Regions from separate parts of the Cupriavidus sp. a3 genome, predicted to be linked through region 1. Evidence: riboswitches for the same ligand, from Rfam matches in the RefSeq annotation. Region 1 holds a riboswitch; the other holds the start of a gene.
The links. Region 1 has a riboswitch for glycine ahead of gcvT (glycine cleavage system aminomethyltransferase GcvT). Riboswitches for the same ligand answer to the same signal wherever they lie in the genome.

Region 1 (10,444 bases):
CATGTCGTCGTCTTCGCGGCAGTGGGGCAGGATGCCCTCTTCCACGCCGACCAGGAACACGTGCGGATATTCCAGCCCCTTGGACGCGTGCAGCGTGGACAGCCGCACGGCGTCGGGATCTTCCTCGCGCCCTTCGAGCATGCTCATCAGCGCCACGGTCTGCGTCAGCTCAAGCAGGTTCTTGCCTTCGCTGCCGAAGCCGTCGGCGTTGTCATAGCCGGTGGCTTCCTCGCCCTCGGCCGCTTCCGGCTTGGTGCCCTTGCGCTTGAGCCATTCGAGGAACTCCAGCGTGTTGGTCCAGCGCGACTGCGCCTGGCGCTCGTCGAAGCTGTCGTACAGGTATGCCTCGTAGTGGATGCCGGCCATCAGGTCGTCGAGCACTTCGGTGGCCGGATCTTTGGCCGCGCGGTCGGCCAGCCGCACCATCGATTCGCAGAACACGCGCAGCGGCTCCAGCTGGCGCGGCTGCAGCTTGCCCTCGATGCCGCCCATCATCGCCGCCTCGAACAACGACACCTTGGCCTGCCCGGCAAACGTGCCCAGCACTTCGAGCGTGGTATTGCCGACGCCGCGGCGCGGCGTGGTGATTGCGCGGATAAAGGCGGGATCGTCGTCGTGATTGGCGATCAGGCGCAGGTAGGCGCAGATGTCCTTGATCTCGGCCTTGTCGAAGAAGCTCTGGCCACCCGACAGCACATAGGGAATGCGCTCGCGCCGCAGGATCTGCTCGAACAGCCGCGCCTGGTGGTTGCCGCGGTACAGGATGGCGTAGTCGCGGAACTGCGCGCGGCGCTCGAACTTGTGCGCCGACAGGCGGAACACCACCGACTCCGCCTCGTGCTCCTCGTCGTTCATCGGGTGGATGGCGATGGGATCGCCCATGCCGTGCTCGCTCCACAGCTTCTTGTCGAAGAGCTTGGGATTGTTGGCGATGACCGCGTTGGCCGCTTCCAGGATGCGCACGGTGGAGCGGTAGTTCTGCTCCAGCTTGATCACCTTGAGGTCGGGGAAGTCGGTCTGCAGCCCGCGCAGGTTGTCCAGCGTGGCGCCGCGCCAGCCGTAGATGGCCTGGTCGTCGTCGCCCACCGCGGTAAAGGCCGGCGCGCGCAGGTGCGAGCCCCCCGCCAGCAGCTTGAGCAGCTGGTACTGGCAGGCGTTGGTGTCCTGGTACTCGTCGACCAGGAAGTAGCGCAGCCGGTTCTGCCACTTGAGCTGTACCGCTTCGTTGCGCGCGAACAGTTCCGCGGGCAAGCGGATCAGGTCGTCGAAATCCACCGCCTGGTACGCGTTCAGCGTGGCGACGTAGTTGCGGTAGACCAGCGCGGCCTGGTGCTCGTCGGCATTGGCCGCCTGCGCGATCGCGGCCTCGGGGTCGACCATGCCGTTCTTCCACAGCGAGATCGTGCTCTGCACGCCGCGGATCAGCTTCTTGTCGGTGGTGCCGAGCTGCTCCTGGATCAGGCCGAAGCAGTCGTCCGAATCCATGATCGAGAACTGCGGCTTCAGGCCGACGTGTTCCGCCTCCATGCGCAGAATCTGCACGCCCAGCGAGTGGAAGGTACAGACTGTGAGCTGCTTGAGCGGGATGCGCTTGCCCTCGCGCGTGGTCTTGCCTTCCATCAGCTTGCCGATGCGTTCCTGCATCTCCTTGGCAGCCTTGTTGGTGAAGGTGACGGCGGCGATATGGCGCGGCTCGAAGCCCTTGTCTTCGATCAGGTGCGCGATCTTCTGCGTGATCACGCGGGTCTTGCCCGAGCCCGCCCCGGCAAGGACGAGGCAGGGTCCGTCCAGATAGCGGACGGCTTCAGATTGGGCGGCGTTGAGGCCGTGGCTCATGCGCGGGAATGCTTGCGGGGGGTGGTCGGGGCGGCGTCGCGCCCTGTACACCACATGGGGCGGCGCCGGACGCAAAGCTAATCATGTTAACACGCTGGGCCGGCCCTGATCAGTCAGCGGGAACCGCTTTTTCCGGGGGCGGGGACGTTACCGAAGTAACACTTGGTAAGTCCCAAAACCGGGCGTCCGGGCCCTCCTCTAACCAGTATGGCGGGATGGCAGACCTGCGTCCCGAACGTACTCAAAGTTACTTTCGGAGCCCATCATGAAAATGCTACGAGCCTTTTCCAAAGCGACGATGGCCGGCATAGCCGTTGCGGCCCTGGCCACCGGCTGTGCCGACATGACACCGAAGCAGCGCAACACGGTCATTGGTGCCGGCGTGGGCGCGGCCGGCGGTGCTGCGTTGACGCACGGTAGTGCCGCAGGCACGCTGGGCGGTGCCGCCCTGGGCGGCGTGGTCGGTAACGTAATGACCGACGACCATCGCCGTTGATAGGGCGAATGGCTGCTGGCGGGGGGCGCCCGCCGCGTTGACAAAGGCAGGGCCCTCCCGTACATTGCGCGCATCCGACCGGGAGAGCGCGCATATCTGCGCCGCCGAAGGGGTATCACCCGAAAACTCTCAGGCACCACGGACCGCTCGGATCGGCATGCAACATGCACACGATGCATGCCGCACTCTGGAGAGCGGCACCCGCCATTCGTGGCGAGCGTGCCCACCGAAGGGGCGCGCGAGGACGGGATTCAACGAATCCGCCTCGTAATCTCTCAGGTATCGAGGACAGAGGGGTCATCCGCCGCAGCGGATTGCTTGGCCATTGGCATAGCGATCGTTGCGGCGGATGGCCCTTTTTTGTTTTCGCAACCCGACATTGCCCCCGAGGATTCCATGACGCTCCAGGCCACGCCCCTCAACGCCATCCACCGCGCCCTCGGCGCCCGCATGGTCGACTTCGGCGGCTGGGACATGCCGGTCAACTACGGCTCCCAGATCGAAGAACACAACGCCGTGCGCACCGACGCCGGCATGTTCGACGTGTCGCACATGTGCGTGGTCGACCTCAGCGGCCCCAATACCCGCGCCTTCCTGCGCGGCCTGCTGGCCAACAACGTCGACAAGCTGCAGACGCCGGGCAAGGCGCTGTACTCGTGCATGCTCGACGAAAAAGGCGGCGTGATCGACGACCTGATCGTCTATTTCTTTGCCGAGGACCGTTTCCGCCTGGTGGTCAACGCCAGCACCGCGGTCGGCGATATCGACTGGATCCGTGCGCGCAACGACGCCACCGGCAGCGGCGTGACCATCACCCCGCGCCGTGAAGATGTTGCGCCCGCGGGCGCGCAGCCGCTGGCGATCGTCGCGGTGCAGGGCCCTAACGCCCGCGCCAAGGTGTGGAGTACCTTCCCGTCGACCCAGCCTTCCGATGCGCTCAAGCCGTTCAACGCTGTCGTGGTGCAGGACCCCGCACTTGGCGAAGTCATGGTCGCGCGCACCGGCTACACCGGCGAAGACGGCTTCGAGCTGGTGGTGCCGGCGGCCAGCGTCGCCGGCCTGTGGGAAAAACTGAATGCCGCGGGCGTGCGCCCGGCCGGCCTGGGCGCGCGCGACACGCTGCGCCTGGAAGCCGGCATGAACCTGTATGGCCAGGACATGGATATCAGCACCTCGCCGCTGGACGCGGGCCTGGCCTGGACCGTCGACCTGCAGAGCGAGCGCGACTTCACCGGCAAGGCGGCACTGGCCGCGGCCGGCTCGCGCCAGCAATTCCTCGGCCTGATCCTGCGCGACAAAGGTGGCGTGCTGCGCGCCCACCAGAAGGTCATCACCGCCGCCGGTGACGGCGAAATCACCAGCGGCACCTTCAGCCCCTCGCTGTCGCAATCGATCGCGTTCGCGCGCCTGCCGCAGGGCGTGAACGTCGGCGACACCGTGCAGGTGGAGATCCGCGACCGCAAACTCAACGCGACTGTGGTTAAACTGCCGTTTGTGCGTAATGGCAAGGCACTCGTGAGCTAAGGGAAACATCCGCTCACCCAACGGTCGCCCTCGCCTGCCGGCAGCGTTGCCGGGCAGGCATCACCCAACAAGAAACAGATCTGAATCCGGAGAACCTTCATGAATTTCCCCGCCGACCTCAAATACACCGAGTCGCATGAGTGGGTGCGCGTCGAAGCCGACGGCACGCTCACCATTGGCATCACCGACCACGCACAGGATGCGCTGGGCGACATCGTCTTCCTGGAACTGCCCGAAGTGGGCAAGTCGGTCGGTGCCGGCGACGCGCTGGCAGTGGTGGAATCGGTGAAGGCCGCTTCCGATATCTACGCCCCGGTGGCCGGCGAAGTGATCGCCGTCAACGAAGCCGCCACGGCCGAGCCGGAAAGCGTCAATGCCAATGCCTTCGACGCCTGGCTGTTCAAGCTCAAGCCGGCCAACAGCGACGACGTCAACGGCCTGATGTCGGCCGACGCGTACAAGGCCAGCGTCGGCGCCTGATCGCCCCGCCGGTCCCGCACCCGGGATCGGCACACAGCATTTGCAGCGCCGCGGCACGGCTGACCACCTGCCGCAGCGCTCCCCACGAGGTTCTTGCCAATGAACGCCCCGCTTCCCATGACCGCCGCCCAAGGTAACCGGCCCACGCTGGCCGAACTGGAGGCGCGCGACGCCTTCGCCGCCCGCCACATCGGCCCCGATACCCCCGAACAGCAGCACATGCTGAAGGTGCTCGGCTACGACAGCCGCGCCGCGCTGATCGATGCCGTGATCCCCGCCGCCATCCGCCGCCGCGACGGCATGCCGATGGGCGAGTTCACCGAGCCGCTGAGCGAGGAAGCCGCACTGGCCAAGCTGCGCGGCCTGGCGCGCAAGAACCGCGTACTGAAGAGCTTTATCGGCCAGGGCTACTACAACACCGTCACGCCCGCGGTCGTGCTGCGCAATATCTTCGAGAACCCGGCCTGGTACACCGCCTACACGCCCTACCAGCCGGAAATCTCGCAAGGCCGCCTGGAAGCGATGCTGAACTTCCAGCAGATGGTCACCGACCTGACCGGGCTGGATATCGCCAACGCGTCGATGCTCGATGAAGGCACCGCTGCCGCCGAAGCGATGACGCTGCTGCAGCGCGTGAACAAGCACGACTCCAGTATCTTCTTCGTCGCCGACGACGTGCTGCCGCAGACGCTGGAAGTGGTGCGAACGCGCGCGCTGCCGCTGGATATCGAAGTGAAGGTCGGCCCCGCCGCCGACGCCGCTGCTGCGGGCGCCTTCGGCGTGCTGCTGCAGTACCCGGGCGTGAACGGCGACATCAATGACTACCGCGCCATCGCCGACGCGGTGCACGCCGCCGGGGGCCTGGTGGTGGCTGCCGCCGACCTGCTGGCGCTGACGCTGATCGCCGCGCCGGGCGAATGGGGTGCCGACGTGGCCGTGGGCAACTCGCAGCGCTTCGGCGTGCCGCTGGGCTTTGGCGGCCCGCACGCCGGCTACATGGCGGTGAAGGATGCGTTCAAGCGCTCGATGCCGGGCCGTCTGGTCGGCGTGACCGTCGACGCGCAGGGCAACAAGGCGTATCGCCTGGCGCTGCAGACGCGCGAACAGCATATCCGCCGCGAAAAGGCGACCTCCAACATCTGTACCGCGCAGGTGCTGCTGGCGGTGATGGCGTCGATGTACGCCGTATACCACGGCCCGCAGGGCCTGAAGCGCATCGCGCAGCGCGTGCATCGCCTGGCCGCGACGCTGGCCGCCGGCCTGGAGCAGCTTGGCTTCGTCCGCACCAACGCCACCTTCTTCGACACGCTGACGCTGGAGACCGGCTTCAACACCGAAGCCATCCATGCCGCCGCCACCGCGCGCGGCATCAACCTGCGCCATGCCGGCGCCACGCGCGTCGGCATCTCGCTGGACGAGACCGCCACCCGCGACGACGTGGTTGCGCTGTGGGAAATCTTCACGCAAGGCAAGCCGCTGCCGGCGGGCCTCGATTTCGACAAGCTCGAAGCCGCCATCAATGACGCCTTCCCGGCCGAACTGGCGCGCGCCAGCGAGTACCTGACCCATCCGGTGTTCAATACGCACCACGCCGAGCACGAGATGCTGCGCTACCTGCGCATGCTGGCCGACAAGGACCTGGCGCTGGACCGCACCATGATCCCGCTGGGCTCGTGCACGATGAAGCTGAACGCCACCAGCGAGATGATCCCGGTGACCTGGCCCGAGTTCAGCCAGATCCACCCGTTCGCGCCGCTGGACCAGACCGTGGGCTACCGCGAGATGATCGACCAGCTCGAGGCCATGCTGTGCGCCGCCACCGGCTACGCCGCGGTCAGCCTGCAGCCCAACGCCGGCTCGCAAGGCGAGTACGCGGGCCTGCTGATCATCCATGCGTATCACGCCAGCCGCGGCGAAAGCCATCGCGACATCTGCCTGATCCCGTCGTCGGCGCACGGCACCAACCCGGCGTCGGCGCAGATGGCCGGCATGAAGGTGGTGGTGGTGGCCTGCGACGAGAACGGCAACGTCGACCTGGAAGACCTGGCGAAGAAGGCCGAGCAGCACAGCAAGAACCTGGCTGCGATCATGATCACCTACCCGTCCACGCACGGCGTGTTTGAGCAGGGCGTGCAGCAGATCTGCGAGATCGTGCACAAGCACGGCGGCCAGGTCTATGTCGACGGCGCCAACATGAACGCGATGGTCGGCACCGCCGCGCCGGGCCAGTTTGGCGGCGACGTGTCGCACCTGAACCTGCACAAGACCTTCTGCATCCCGCACGGCGGCGGCGGCCCGGGCGTTGGCCCGGTCGCAGTCGGCGCGCACCTGGCGGATTTCCTGCCCAACCAGGACAGCGTCGGCTACCGCCGCGACGACCGCGGCATCGGCGGCGTGTCGGCGGCACCGTTCGGCTCGGCCAGCATCCTGCCGATCTCGTGGATGTATATCGCGATGATGGGTTCGGCCGGCCTGACCGCCGCCACCGAGAACGCCATCCTGGCGGCCAACTACGTGGCCAAGCGCCTGGCGCCGTACTACCCGGTGCTGTACACCGGCCAGCACGACCTGGTCGCGCACGAGTGCATCCTGGACGTGCGCCCGCTGCAGAAGGAGACCGGCATCAGCAACGAAGACGTGGCCAAGCGCCTGATGGACTACGGCTTCCACGCGCCGACCATGAGCTTCCCGGTGCCGGGCACGCTGATGATCGAGCCGACCGAGTCCGAAGCACTGCATGAGCTGGACCGCTTCATCGACGCGATGATCGCGATCCGCCAGGAAATCGGCCGCGTCGCCGACGGTACTTTCGACCGCGAGGACAACCCGCTCAAGCACGCGCCGCACACCGCCGCGGTGGTGACCGCGAACGAGTGGACCCACAAGTACACGCGCGAGGAAGCCGCCTATCCGGTGGCGTCGCTGCGCACGCAGAAGTACTGGCCGCCGGTCGGCCGTGCCGACAACGTGTATGGCGACCGCAACCTGTTCTGCAGCTGCGTGCCGGTCAGCGACTACGTGGTCGACTGACGCACCCCCGGGCCGTGCCATCGCATCTGCGGTGGCTCGGCCGCCGCACTATTCTTAAGATGGCGGGCCCGCCGGCGGCGGTGTCCGTTGCCGTACTTCGACCGCCTGAAAAGAGCCTCTGCAAGGCCACCCCATTGCTGGAGACATTCCGTGGCAGTCAGCGTCTTCGATCTGTTCAAGGTGGGCATCGGCCCGTCGAGCTCGCATACCGTGGGCCCGATGCGCGCGGCCCTGATGTTCGCGCAGGGGCTGGAGCGCGACGGCCTGCTGCCGCAGGTGGCCAGCGTGCGGGTCGAGCTGTACGGCTCGCTCGGCGCCACCGGCAAGGGGCACGGCACCGACAAGGGCGTGATCCTCGGCCTGATGGGCGAGTCTCCCGACACCATCGATCCCGATTCCATCGACAGGCGCCTCGCCGCGTTGCGCAAGTCGCGCGAGCTGTCGCTGCTGGGACGCCATATCGTGCCCTTCGTCGAGAAGGAGCACATCGCGTTCTACCGCCGCGAGGCCCTGGCCGAGCATCCCAATGGCATGAAGTTCCATGCCTTCGACAGCAGCGGCGCGAGCCTGCGCGAAGCGCGCTACCTGTCGGTGGGCGGCGGCTTCGTGGTCACCGCCGGTGCGCCCAACACCCAGGTGCTCAATGCCGCGCAGCAGCTGCCGCACCCGTTTCGCAGCGGCAAGGACATGCTGCAGATGGCGCAGGACAGCGGCAAGAGCATTGCGCGGCTGATGCTGGAGAACGAACTGACGTGGCGCAGCGAGCAAGAGGTCATCGACGGCCTGCTGCATATCTGGGACGTAATGCAGGCCTGCGTCGCGCGCGGCTGCCGCACCGATGGCGAACTGCCGGGGCCGTTCAAGGTCAAGCGGCGCGCGCCCGAGTTGTTCCGCAGCCTGACCGAGCGTGCCGAGCGCACGCTGTCGGATCCGCTCTCGGTGATGGACTGGGTCAACCTGTACGCCATCGCCGTCAATGAAGAGAACGCGGCGGGCGGCCGCGTGGTGACCGCGCCGACCAACGGTGCGGCCGGCATCATCCCCGCCGTGCTGCATTACTACGACCGCTTCGTGCCGGGCGCGAACCGGCAGGGTGTAGTCGACTTCCTGCTGACAGCGGGCGCGATCGGGCTGCTGTACAAGCTCAACGCGTCGATCTCCGGGGCCGAGGTCGGCTGCCAGGGCGAGGTCGGCGTGGCCTGCTCGATGGCCGCCGGCGCGCTTGCCGCGGTACTCGGCGGCAGCCCGGCGCAGGTGGAGAACGCGGCCGAGATCGGCATGGAGCACAACCTCGGCCTGACCTGCGACCCGGTCGGCGGGCTGGTGCAGATTCCGTGCATCGAGCGTAATGCGATGGCGTCGGTCAAGGCGGTCAACGCGGCGCGCATGGCGCTGCGCGGCGACGGCACGCACTACGTATCGCTCGATTCGGTGATCAAGACCATGCGCGAGACGGGCGCCGACATGAAGACGAAGTACAAGGAAACCGCGCGCGGCGGGCTGGCGGTGAATATCGTGGAGTGCTAAACGCGGGGTTTTCTCCCCTCTCACGCGCGCGGGAGAGGGAAGAAAACCGTCGTACATCGTGCATGGTTTGCGGCGTATCATTGCGGCGTTCCCCGACTGCAGAACAAGAGGGCCCGCCATGCAGACCTTCCACCAGCTCTTTGACGATGCCTCGTCAACCTTCACGTACCTGCTGATCGATGCGGAAACGAAGGAGGCGCTGCTGATCGACCCGGTCGACCACCAGCTCGAACGCGACCTGGCGCTGGTAGAGGATACCGGCGCACACCTGACCTGGGTCATCGAGACCCACGCCCACGCCGACCACATCACCTCGGCCGGCCACCTGGCCATGCAGACCGGCGCGCACACCGCGGCGCCGTCGGGCTGCGATATCAAGCCGGCACAGAAGCAACTGATCGACGGCGACACTGTCGCATTCGGCAAGCAGGTGCTGCGCGCGATCCATACGCCCGGCCATACCGCCGGCAGCATGAGCTACCTGTGGGAAGAGTCCACCTCCGAAGGCATCGTGCGCCGCGTCTTCACGGGCGATGCGCTGCTGATCGACGGCTGCGGCCGCACCGATTTCCAGTCGGGCGATGCCGGCACGCTGTACGACAGCCTGACCCGCAAGCTGTTCGCGCTGCCCGACGACACCCGGGTCTATCCCGCGCACGACTACAAGGGCCAGACCTGCTCGACCATCGGCCATGAGCGCGCGCACAACAGTCGCGTATCCGGCCGCACGCGCGAGGAGTTCATCGAGATGATGCGCAACCTGAACCTGCCGCGGCCCAGGCTGATCGATATCGCGGTGCCGGCGAACCAGCACCTGGGCCTGCGCGACGGCGAGAGCGTGCCGCACGGCGCCTGAAGCATTCCAACCTTGGGAGTCAACCGCATGTCCGTATATACCGCCGAAGTCCTGTGGCAACGCGACGGGCAGGATTTCACCGGCAACCGCTACAGCCGCAGGCACGTGCTGCGCTTCGACGGCGGCGCCGAAGTCCCGGGCTCGTCGTCGCCCCATGTGGTGCCGTTGCCGATGTCGGACGCCAGCGCGGTCGACCCGGAAGAGATGTTCATCGCCTCGCTGTCGAGCTGCCATATGCTGTGGTTCCTGTCGCTGGCGGCGAAGCAGCGTTTTGTCGTCGACCGCTATGTCGATGCCGCCACCGGCGTGATGGAAAAGAACCGCGAAGGCCAGATGGCGATGACAGTAGTGACCCTGCGCCCCCAGGTCACTTTCTCCGGCGAGCGCGAACCCACCCGCGACGAGCTGGAGCGCCTGCACCATGCCGCGCACGATGCCTGCTTTATCGCCAATTCGGTCCGGACCGAGGTGCGGTGCGAACCGGTGCTCGCCGGCGCCTAGCGCACGCGCCATGCCGGCCACCGCGCTGCCCGCGGCACGATCCGCGCCGGCGCGGCGCCTGCTGCGCTGGCTGCTGGCGGGCGCGGTCCTGCTGGGAGGCATCCTGATGCTGCAGGATCGTTTTCTTTACTTTCCCGACAGGGCCTCGGTCGACGATATGGTTGCTCAGGGACTGCGCGCATGGCCGGGTCCGG
Region 2 (10,444 bases), on a different contig from region 1:
ACCTGCGCGGTGGTGGCCTTGCCACCCAGGTCGCCGGTATGCAGCGCCGCGTTGGCGGTCACCGCCTCGACCGCCTCCATCACACGCTGGGCCGCGGCGTGCTCGCCCAGGTGTTCCAGCAGCATCACCACCGACCAGAACGTGCCGACCGGATTGGCCAGGCCCTTGCCCATGATGTCGAAGGCCGAACCGTGGATCGGCTCGAACATCGACGGATAGCGGCGTTCCGGGTCGATATTGCCGGTTGGGGCGATGCCCAGGCTGCCGGCCAGCGCCGCGGCCAGGTCGCTCAGGATGTCGGCGTGCAGGTTGGTGGCAACGATGGTGTCGAGCGACTTCGGGCGGTTGACCATGCGCGCGGTGGCGGCATCGACCAGTTCCTTGTCCCAGGTGACGTCCGGGAAATCCTTCGCCACCTGCACCGCGACCTCGTCCCACATCACCATGGCGTGGCGCTGCGCGTTGGACTTGGTGATCACCGTCAACTGCTTGCGCGGACGCGATTGCGCCAGCTTGAAGGCGAAGCGCAGGATGCGTTCGACGCCGACGCGGGTCATCATGCTGACATCGGTGGCGGCCTCGATCGGATGGCCCTGGTGCACGCGGCCGCCGACGCCCGAGTATTCGCCTTCCGAGTTCTCGCGCACGATCACCCAGTTCAGGTCTTCCGGCGCGCAGCGCTTGAGCGGCGCGTCGATGCCCGGCAGGATGCGGGTCGGGCGCACGTTGGCGTACTGGTCGAAGCCCTGGCAGATCTTCAGGCGCAGGCCCCACAGCGTGATGTGGTCGGGGATATGCGGGTCGCCGGCCGAGCCGAACAGGATCGCATCCTTGTCGCGCAGCGCGTCCAGGCCATCGGCGGGCATCATCACGCCGTGCTGGCGGTAGTAGTCTCCGCCCCAGTCGAAGTCTTCGAACTCGAAGCGGAAATCGGCGCCGGCGGCGGCCAGCGCTTCCATCACCTGGCGGCCCGCGGGTATCACTTCCTTGCCGATGCCATCGCCGGGGATGGTCGCGATGCGGTAGGTCTTCATCTCTTGTCTCCTGGTCAGAATCCGTGTGAATCCGTGTGTTTGCACGATTGCGTGGAATGGATTCTGGGCCGTGGACAAGGTTTTGGATCGCTTGTAAAGTTAAACCATTCTTAACCTGAGATTAAAGCTGGCATGGCATCGTCCGCAGGGATCCAGCCGTCGGAACTGGGCTTTTTCACGTCGGTGGCCACCGCCGGCAGCCTGAGCGCGGCCGCGCGCGACCTTGGCATCACAACCGCGGCGGTCAGCAAGCGGCTGGCACAGATGGAGGCGCGAATCGGCATGCCGCTGGTCACGCGCACCACCCGGCGCATGAGCCTGACGCCCGAGGGCGAGGTCTACCTGGAGCACGCGCGGCGCATCCTGAGCGAGATCGAGGACCTGGACCAGCTGCTGACGCGTTCCAAGGGCAAGCCGAGCGGCCTGCTGCGCGTCAATGCCACGCTGGGGTTCGGCCGCATGCACGTGGCGCCGGTGATTTCCGAGTACGTCGCGGCCTATCCCGAAGTCGACGTGCAGCTGCAGCTGTCGGCCGACCCGCCACCGCTGAACGAAGACGCGTTCGACGTCTGCATCCGCTTCGGCCAGCCGCCCGATGCGCGCATCGTGGCGCGCAAGCTGGCGCCCAACCGGCGCCTGCTATGCGCGTCGCCCAAGTACCTGCGCGATCACGGCATCCCCAACACGCCGGCCGACCTGCGCCGCCACAACTGCATCGGCATCCGGCAGGGCAGCGACGCCTATGGCGTGTGGCGCCTGACCACCGGCAAGGGGGCCAAGGCGCGTACCGAAACCGTGCGCGTGCGCGGCAACCTGACCACCAACGACGGCGAGATCGCGGTCAACTGGGCGCTGGAAGGCCACGGCATCCTGATGCGGGCCGAATGGGATATCGAGCGATTCCTGCGCAGCGGACGGTTGGTGCAGGTGTTGCCGCAGTACGCCACGCCGGAGGCCGACATCTACGCGGTCTATCACCAGCGGCATCAGCTGTCGTCGCGGCTCCGGCTGTTCGTCGAGTTCATGGCGGCGAAGTTCAGCGAGTTCGGCGAGCCGGCAAAAGTGCCGGCATGACTGTCGCTGCATGCAGCATTTACAACCCGGCGCTGCCTGGTGCGCCGAAAGCAAGGCCTGCGTGGATGGTGCGTTTCCTGCATGGCGCTGTACTCCACGTGCTGCGATCCAAACGGACAGGAGGCCACCGCCATGAGCATCTTCAAGGACATCCTCAACAAGCTGCTGGGCCGGGCCAAGCCGGCTGCCACGACTTCGGGCACCCCCGCCGGCACATCCGCCGGCACAGCGGCTGGCACGCCGACCTCGGCAGGCGCGGCACCCGCGCCGTCGAGCCCGTCGCCCGCGTCGGCAGGCGCCACCACGCCCGCAGGCAGCGCTGGCCAGGCCGCGGCCAAACCCACGCCGCTGTCGGGCGTCGACGTCGAATCCATCATGGACAACCTGGTCAGGGAGAGCGGCCAGACGCTGAACTGGCGCACGTCCATCGTTGACACGATGAAGGCGCTGGGCATCGACAGCAGCCTCGAGCACCGCAAGGAACTGGCGCGCGAGCTGCACTACAGCGGCGACATGAACGATTCCGCCGGGATGAATGTCTGGCTGCACAAGCGCCTGATGCAGGAGCTTGCGGCCAACGGCGGCAAGCTGCCGGCGGACTTGTCGTAAGGAAATCCGGGAAGCGTTGGCGGCTGCCTCAGGAAAGGGCCGGCGGCCGCCTCAGCCGCCGATGCCCGCCCAGCGCAGGTGCTTGTCCCAGTCGGCGTCGCCGATCACGCCGGATACGCCCTGCCGCTGGCCGTCGGCCCGATAGAAGTACGTGCGCGGCATCTCCCCCATCCAGTCGGGATCGACCGAATAGCGCAGCCTCTCCTGCGGCTCGTTGCCGAACATCCACGCGTCGCGCGTCAGGTTGACGCGCTTGAGCAGCTGCTGCACCTGCGGCAGCGCGTCGGGCCGGTCCATGGCCAGCGTGACCACGCGCAGGCTGCGATGCTTCGCCTGCAGCTTGCCGATGGCTTCGAAATTACGCTTGCAGTAGACGCAGTCGAGCGACCACACCACCAGCACGAAGGGCTTGCCCTGCTGGCTGGCACTGAGCTGCGCGGCACTGGCGGATTCGAACACCGATACGCGTTCGGCCGCGTGCGCCATGCCGGCGACGCCGAGCGCGATCGTGGCGCCCGCCAGCGCGGCGATGAGTTTGCGACGCAATGTCATGCGCCCTCCTGCGCCAGCGGGAAGACCTGGAAGCCTTCGGCCTCGGTGCGCCACAGCACGTAGGCGCGGCCGCCGTGCTGCAGCAGGTGCGGCTGGTCCGAATCGCGCGCGGTGCCGGCAACCTGGCGCGTCTGCCAGGTCTTGCCGCCGTCCTGCGACAGCATCGCCGAGAGCCGGGTCTGCTGGCCGTCGAACGATTTCCACGCCACCACGATGCGATGGTCGTCGAGCGCGACGATATCGGCATGCTGCGCGCGCGGGTCGTCCAGCGGACGCTGCGCCTGCAGCTTGCCGTCCCGGAAGCGGCCGACCGATACCGTCGGCTTGCCTGCCTTCACGTTGAACCAGACCATGTGCAGCATGCCGTCCGGCGCCACCGCGGCGCCCGGGCCGTGGTGCGGGCAGGCGTCGATGCGCCAGTCGTCGAAGGTCGCGCGCTGCATCGGCGCGGGCGTGCCGTCGGCGCCGAGCAGTGCCACCGCGTGGTCGCGCGCGTTGGGCGGGAACACGTGGCGCCACAGCGCCAGCATCTTGCCGTCCGGCGTCGGCGCGAGCGCGATGCGGCAGCATTCGCAGGACTGGTCGGCGATCTTGTAATCGCCCTGGAAGCTCTTGCCGTGGTCGGCCGATACCGCGTAGTAGATCGCAGCGCCGGCATAGGGCTGCCTGCGCGCTTCGGCGGCGACCACGTCGCGCTTGTCGATCCAGCTGACGAAGACGCGGCCGGCCGGGTCCACCGCGATCGCGTCGAAGCGGTGCGCGATCTGGTCGCGGTTGGCATGCACGGTCACCGGCGCGGCAAAGGTCTTGCCGCCGTCGGCGGAGCGCGCGAAGCGGATAAAGCCGGTATAGGGCTTGGGCAGCGGCTGGGTCCAGGTGACGTAGATCTCGCCGTCGCGGCCGGTGGCAACCTTGGGCCGGCTGTCGTGGTCAGCAGCCACGGCTTCGGGCACGCGGTTGACGTGCTGCACCGGCCCGAAGCTGCGACCCTGGTCGGCCGACGCGCGCACGGCCACGTGCTGGCCGTCCTTGTAGGCGATCCACAAGCGGCCGTCGCGATCGAAGGCGGCGCCGGTGCCGAGTTCGCTCATCGCCTTCGGCGCCGCGCTTTGCGCACCGTGGCCGGCATGGTTGCCATGGGACTGCGCCATCGCGGCGAACGCCGTGCAGGCGATCACGCCGGCGGCAAGGAAGCGGAAGCTGCGGGGCAAGCGCTGCAGGGGAATGGTCAGGATCGGACTGGTCACTGCACTCAGAAGGAAAGCTTGGCCTCGGCGTAGAACGTCCGGCCCGGGTACGGGTGGTAGACGAAGTAACGCTGGTCGGTCAGGTTGTCGATGCCAAGCCCGAGCCGCACGTTCCTGGCGGGCTTGTAGGTCACCTTGACGTCGAAGGTCAGGAAACTGCTGGTGCCGCCGAAGGTGTCGGGATTGACGTCGCTGTTATCGAGCGTATTGTACTGCCGCCCCGAATAGGTCATCGCCAGCGTGCCGGCCCATGCCGGCGTAAAGCGGTAGGTGCCGACCAGGTTCGCGCGCCACTGCGGGATGCGATAGAAATACTTGCCCACCGATGCCGGGTTATTGGCATTCTCCAGCGTCTTGGAATGGTTGTACGCGCCGCTGGCCGACAGGTCGAAGCCGCTGGTCAGCACGTCGCGCCCGTCGTAGGCAAGCTCGATGCCACGCGTACGCACGCGGTCCACGTTCTGGAAACTGGTGACGGTGGGGAACACCGTGGTATTGGTCTGGCTGACCAGCGCATCGCGGATGTCGTCTTCATACACCGACACGCGGAAGTACGAACGGTCGACCGTGCGTTCGAAGGTCAGGTCCTTCGAGAAGGAGCGCTCCGGTTTCAGGTTGGGATCGTTGTTGATCAGCGAGGTGCCGGTGATGCGGCCCTGGAACAGCTCGGCGACGGTCGGGTAGCGCCAGGCCTGGCCGAGCGACAGCCGGCCCAGCCAGTCCTGACCGATGGCCTTTTCCAGCGCCAGCTTGGGCGACCAGTTGGACTCGCTGCGCACCGGGTAGGCGACATCTACGCCTGGCTGGCTGCGGCTGCCGTCATAGGCGCGCCAGTGCTCCCAGCGCACGCCCGGGATCAGCTTCCAGTCCTCGGCGAAGTACCACGCGTCCTGCGCGTACAGCGCCTGCGTCTCGGTCTTGCCGGCAAAGGCGTTGTTGAACGCGGAGATGGTGGCGGCCTGCCAGTCCGAGGTGTTGTAGGTGGTGTTGCTGAGCCTGTAGTTGTCGTAGTGGTAGCCGAGGGTGACCCAGTGGCCGCCCTTGAGCTGCTGCGGGCGGTAGTCGGCCTTCAGGTCGAGCGTGCGCCAGCCGGTGCCGTCGCCATAGGTCACCGTGCCCGGGCCATTGCCCGCGGTGCTGGCGGTGCGGCTGATGTCCTTGGTGACATCGAACAGCGATGCCACGCCGGAGAAATTCCACCCGGTCTCGTTGCGCGTGCGCAGCGACAGGCCGTAGAGCCAGCGCGCGTCCTCGCCATTGCCCGGCGCAAACGCGTTGGCGGGGATCACGTAGCGGAGGCCGCCGATATTGACCGGGCCGCTCGACACCACGTTGCCGTCGGCATCGCGCAGGTAGCTGCCGGTGGCGCTGGAGCGGTCCTGCTGCCAGTAGGCGGCGGTGAATTGCGCCTGCAGGGTATTGGTGATGTCGTAGCCGAGCTTGAGCTTGAGCTGGTCCTGCACGGTGTGCGTGACGCCCTCGCTGTTGACGCCCATCACGGTGCGGTCGGCGCCGGTCTGGTCCTGGTCGAAGTAGGCGCCGGTCACGGGCTTGTCGGCCGAAGTCGCCCGCACGCTGGAGCGCGCCGCGGTGTAGAAGCTCAGCGGCTGGCTCTTGCTGTCCTGCCGGTCGACGCTGACCAGCCACGAGAACGGCCCGGCGCGGTCGCCCACGTAGGCGTTGGCGTGCACGCCGTTGAAACTGTCGTGCGTGCCGTACAGGTTGAAGCGCTGCGTGAATAGCTGCACGCTGGCATCGCCCTCGAACTTCTCCGGTGTGCGCGTACTGATCAGCACGGTCGCGCCCAGCGAATTGCCCGGGTACAGCGCCGAATACGGGCCATACAGCACGTCGACGCGCTCGATCTCGGCGGCGTTGACCAGCGACCAGCGCGGCGGGAAAGTGAAATCGGAGCCCAGCAGGTTGGAAAGCAGCAGGCCGTCGGCATAGACCAGCCCGCGCGCCGACTGGCGCGAGCTAGTGCTGCGCACCGAGATGATCGAGTTCATATCGCCGATGAAGCGCTTGCGCACGGCGAGGTTGGGCGCGTACTTGAGCGCGTCTTCGGTGTTGACCACGTTGAAGTCCGCCATGCGTGCGGCGCTGATGCCATAGGCGGGCGATGGCGTATTGGGCGGCGTGGCCGGCGTTTCGCCGCGCCCGGTCTTCGCCGAGACCACGACTTCCTGCAAGGGCTGCGGCGCGCTGACGGGTTCATCCGGCTGCGCGCCGGCGATGCCGGGGCCCATCAGCGCGGCCGAGGCGGCCAGCGCAATCCGATTTCTTCTCACTGGAATACCTTTTCTGTTCTTCTGGCTCGCCCGACCGGTGCGCCGTATCCGGCTCGTGCTACGGCGCACTTCCTCCGCGTAGCGAGTGCTGACATTCTAGGGGGCGGGTCGGCTTGACGCAGTGCGACATAGCGCCGCGCCGGTAAAGAAGCGACTCGACCCATCCATGCGAACACGACTGGCTCTATTCGCGTTTACCCGCATATCCACTTGCGGCCTTTGTCTCTAGATTTGCGCGGATTGGCGTTCGCGCCAACGTGATGCTGGGAGAGACTGATCCGGCGGCAGCCGCCGCGGACAGCGCCGAAGGAGCAACCGCCCCGGAAACTCTCAGGCAAAAGGACCGGTATCACGCGTCACAGCACTCTGAAGAATGCCGCCATCGTCAGCCGGCATACCGAAGGAGCAAGCGGCCCCCGCCACCGGTACCCCCGGGCACCACCGGCGGCTGTCGTGAATCTCTCAGGTCAGGAACAGAGGGGGCGTCCGCCACGCATGTCGCGTGCGGGCTCCCACCCCGACGTTTCTGGACTGCCAGATCATGAAGACAATCGCCGTCATCGGCGGTGGCATCACCGGTGTCACCACGGCCTACGCGCTCGCCCGGCGCGGATTCTCCGTCACCCTGTTCGAGCGCCACCGCTACGCCGCGATGGAAACCTCGTTCGCCAACGGCGGGCAGCTATCCGCCTCCAATGCCGAGGTGTGGACGCACTGGTCCACCATCATCAAGGGCCTGAAGTGGATGCTGCGCAGCGACGCCCCGCTGCTGGTCAACCCGCGCCCGAGCTGGCACAAGCTGAGCTGGTTCGCCGAGTTCATCGCCTCGATCCCGCATTACCGCCGCAACACCATCGAGACCGCGCGCCTGGCCATCGCGGCGCGCGAGCACCTGTTCGCGTGGGCGGCGCAGGAAGGCATCGACTTCGACCACAAGCGCGAAGGCATCCTGCATATCTATCGCGACAAGGCGGGCTTCGAGCACGCGGGCCGCGTCTCGGCGCTGCTGGCGCAGGGCGGGCTGGAGCGCCGCGCGGTGACGCCGGCGGAAATGCGCGCGATCGAGCCGACGCTGGCCGGCACCTACTACGGCGGCTATTTCACCGAAAGCGATTCGACCGGCGACATCCACAAGTTCACCAGCGGCCTGGCCGCCGCCATCGAGCGCATGGGCGTGCACTGCCGCTACGGCGAGGACGTGCGCAAGGTCACCACCGATGGCCGCAGCGCCAGCGTGACCGTGCAGGAAGGCGCGGACAGCGCCACCTCGACCTTCGACGGCGCGGTGATCTGCGCCGGCACCGCCAGCCGCGCGCTGGCCGCCGGGCTGGGCGACCGCGTCAACATCTATCCGGTCAAGGGCTATTCCATCACCGTCAACCTGAACGACGCGGGCAGCCGCACCGCGGCGCCGACCGTCAGCCTGCTCGACGATGAAACCAAGCTGGTCACCAGCCGCCTGGGCGACGACCGCTTCCGCGTGGCCGGCACCGCGGAGTTCAACGGCTTCAACCGCGACATCCGCGCCGACCGCATCCGGCCGCTGGTGGAATGGGTGCAGCAGTGCTTCCCCGGCGTCAGCACGCGCAGCGTGGTGCCGTGGGCGGGGCTGCGGCCGATGCTGCCGGATATGCTGCCGCGTGTTGGGCGGGGGCGGGCCCGGTGCGTGTTCTACAACACCGGGCATGGGCACCTTGGCTGGACGCTGTCGGCGGTGACGGCGGATATGGTGGCGGGGGTGGTGGCGCAGGCGCTGGTTGAGCCGAAAGTCTCGGGCGTGGGCTCGCTGGGACTTGCCAAGGCTTGAGATTGCCAGTTGAGCGCCTCGCTATTGCCAGCGCTGGCCCTCTCCCCCAGCCCCTCTCCCGCTCGCGGGAGAGGTACGGGGGAGAGGGCGGGAGCCTCCACGGAGTGAAGCGCCATCGCCCGCCGTGAACCGCTCAGGCCGGCGCAAACACCGGCACCGGCGCCCCATCCACGCTGGGCGCGAACCTGACCTTCACCTTCTGCCCGATGCGCACCTCATCGAGATCGCAATCGACGATATGGGTCATCATGGTCACGCCCTCGTCCAGCGTCACATAGGCAATGCAATACGCCTGCGGGCCAGCCTTGCGCGTGACGCTGTACGAGTAGATGGTGCCGCGGCCGCTGGCGGTCTTCCAGACCGTATCGCCCATGCAGAACGGGCACAGCGTGCGCGGATACCAGTGCGTCTTGCCGCATGACTGGCAGTGCTTGACCAGCAGCCGGCCTTCGCGCGCGGCCTGCCAGAATTCGATGTTGTCGGGCTGTTCGTCCGGGGCCTTGTAGGCCATGGGAGTGTGCGGGGTCGTCATGTCAGTTGCTCCGGCGATCGTTCATTATTCGCGCTCGAGGATCAGGGTGGCGCTGCCGTGGCGCGAGCCCAGGTAGCCGCCGGTGCCTTGCGCCAGCGCCAGGTCGCAGTTCTTCACCTGCACCGCTGGATGCGCCTCGCCGCGCAGCTGGCGCACGGCCTCGATCACCTTGGTGATGCCGCCGCGGTTGGCCGGGTGGTTGTTGCACAGGCCACCGCCATCGGTATTGAACGGCAGCTTGCCGACGCCCGAGATCAGGTTGCCGTCGGCCACGAACTTGCCGCCTTCGCCCTTCTTGCAGAAGCCCAGGTCTTCCAGCTGCATCAGCACGGTGATGGTGAAGCTGTCGTAGATCGAGGCGTACTTGATGTCGGCCGGGGTCACGCCGGCTTCAGCGAACGCGGCCGCGCCGGAAAACTTCGCGCCCGACCAGCTCAGGTCGACCTCGCCGCCGAGCTGGCCCTTGACGTATTCACCGGCGCCGATGATCTTCACCTTCGGGCGCCTGAGCGTGGCCGCGATCTCGGGCCGCGCCACGATCAGCGCGCCGCCGCCGTCGGACACCACGCAGCAGTCGAGCTTGTGCAGCGGGTCGGCGATCAACGGCGAGTTCAGCACCTCTTCCACCGTGACCACGTTGCGCAGCATCGCGTGCGGGTTGTGCTGCGCGTGGTGCGACGCCGCCACCTTGACCCATGCCAGCTGCTCGGGCGTGGTGCCGTACTCGTACATATGGCGCATCGCCACCATCGCGTACAGGTTGACGGTGACGGGATTGAACGGCGCCTCGAACGGGGCGTCCGGCAGGTTGGCGCCCCAGTTGCGCGCCTGCGTGCCGGTCGAGCCTTCGGAGCGCGGCCGGCCCGCCAGCGTGATCAGCGCCACGTTGCACTTGCCGGCGGCAATGGCCTGCGCGGCGTGCGAGACATGCACCAGGTAGGCGGAGCCGCCGGTGTCGGTGGAGTCCACGTGGCGCACCTTCAGGCCGAGGTAGTCGACCATGTTGGTGGCGCCCAGCCCCGGCGCATCGCCGGCGCAGAAGTAGCCATCCACGTCCGCCAGGGTCAGGCCGGCATCGGCCAGCGCGCCGCGCGCGGATTCCGCGTGCAGCTGCGCCACCGACTTGTCCGGCGCCTTGCGGGTCGGGTGCTCGTAGGCCCCGACGATATATGCCTTGCCTTTGATGCTCATGGGAGTCTCGTCCTGCTTGGGATTGATATTGGGGAACTTCAGAAGCGCATCTGCACCAGCCAGGTCGCCACCATGGCCGGCCGCTCGCTGCCTTCGACCTGCATCTC

Region 2: another riboswitch for glycine. It lies ahead of ACAD63_RS31280 (D-amino acid dehydrogenase); the one in region 1 lies ahead of gcvT (glycine cleavage system aminomethyltransferase GcvT).

The regions. Positions count from the first base shown of each region.
Region 1 is NZ_CP170643.1:176,153-186,596, reverse strand. Features, by position in the region: gene ACAD63_RS00745 (UvrD-helicase domain-containing protein) at 1-1,836, opposite strand, end outside; gene ACAD63_RS00740 (glycine zipper 2TM domain-containing protein) at 2,102-2,332, shown strand; glycine riboswitch at 2,402-2,488, shown strand; glycine riboswitch at 2,510-2,634, shown strand; gene gcvT (glycine cleavage system aminomethyltransferase GcvT) at 2,729-3,856, shown strand; gene gcvH (glycine cleavage system protein GcvH) at 3,956-4,336, shown strand; gene gcvP (aminomethyl-transferring glycine dehydrogenase) at 4,436-7,366, shown strand; gene ACAD63_RS00720 (L-serine ammonia-lyase) at 7,517-8,893, shown strand; gene ACAD63_RS00715 (MBL fold metallo-hydrolase) at 9,012-9,749, shown strand; gene ACAD63_RS00710 (OsmC family protein) at 9,777-10,250, shown strand; gene ACAD63_RS00705 (alpha/beta hydrolase) at 10,261-10,444, shown strand, end outside.
Region 2 is NZ_CP170644.1:2,081,433-2,091,876, forward strand. Features, by position in the region: gene ACAD63_RS31250 (tartrate dehydrogenase) at 1-1,034, opposite strand, end outside; gene ACAD63_RS31255 (LysR family transcriptional regulator) at 1,167-2,108, shown strand; gene ACAD63_RS31260 (DUF3597 domain-containing protein) at 2,241-2,717, shown strand; gene ACAD63_RS31265 (TlpA family protein disulfide reductase) at 2,769-3,269, opposite strand; gene ACAD63_RS31270 (sialidase family protein) at 3,266-4,516, opposite strand; gene ACAD63_RS31275 (TonB-dependent receptor) at 4,522-6,807, opposite strand; glycine riboswitch at 7,062-7,163, shown strand; glycine riboswitch at 7,164-7,294, shown strand; gene ACAD63_RS31280 (D-amino acid dehydrogenase) at 7,349-8,614, shown strand; gene ACAD63_RS31285 (Zn-ribbon domain-containing OB-fold protein) at 8,748-9,146, opposite strand; gene ACAD63_RS31290 (thiolase domain-containing protein) at 9,171-10,337, opposite strand; gene ACAD63_RS31295 (MaoC family dehydratase) at 10,376-10,444, opposite strand, start outside.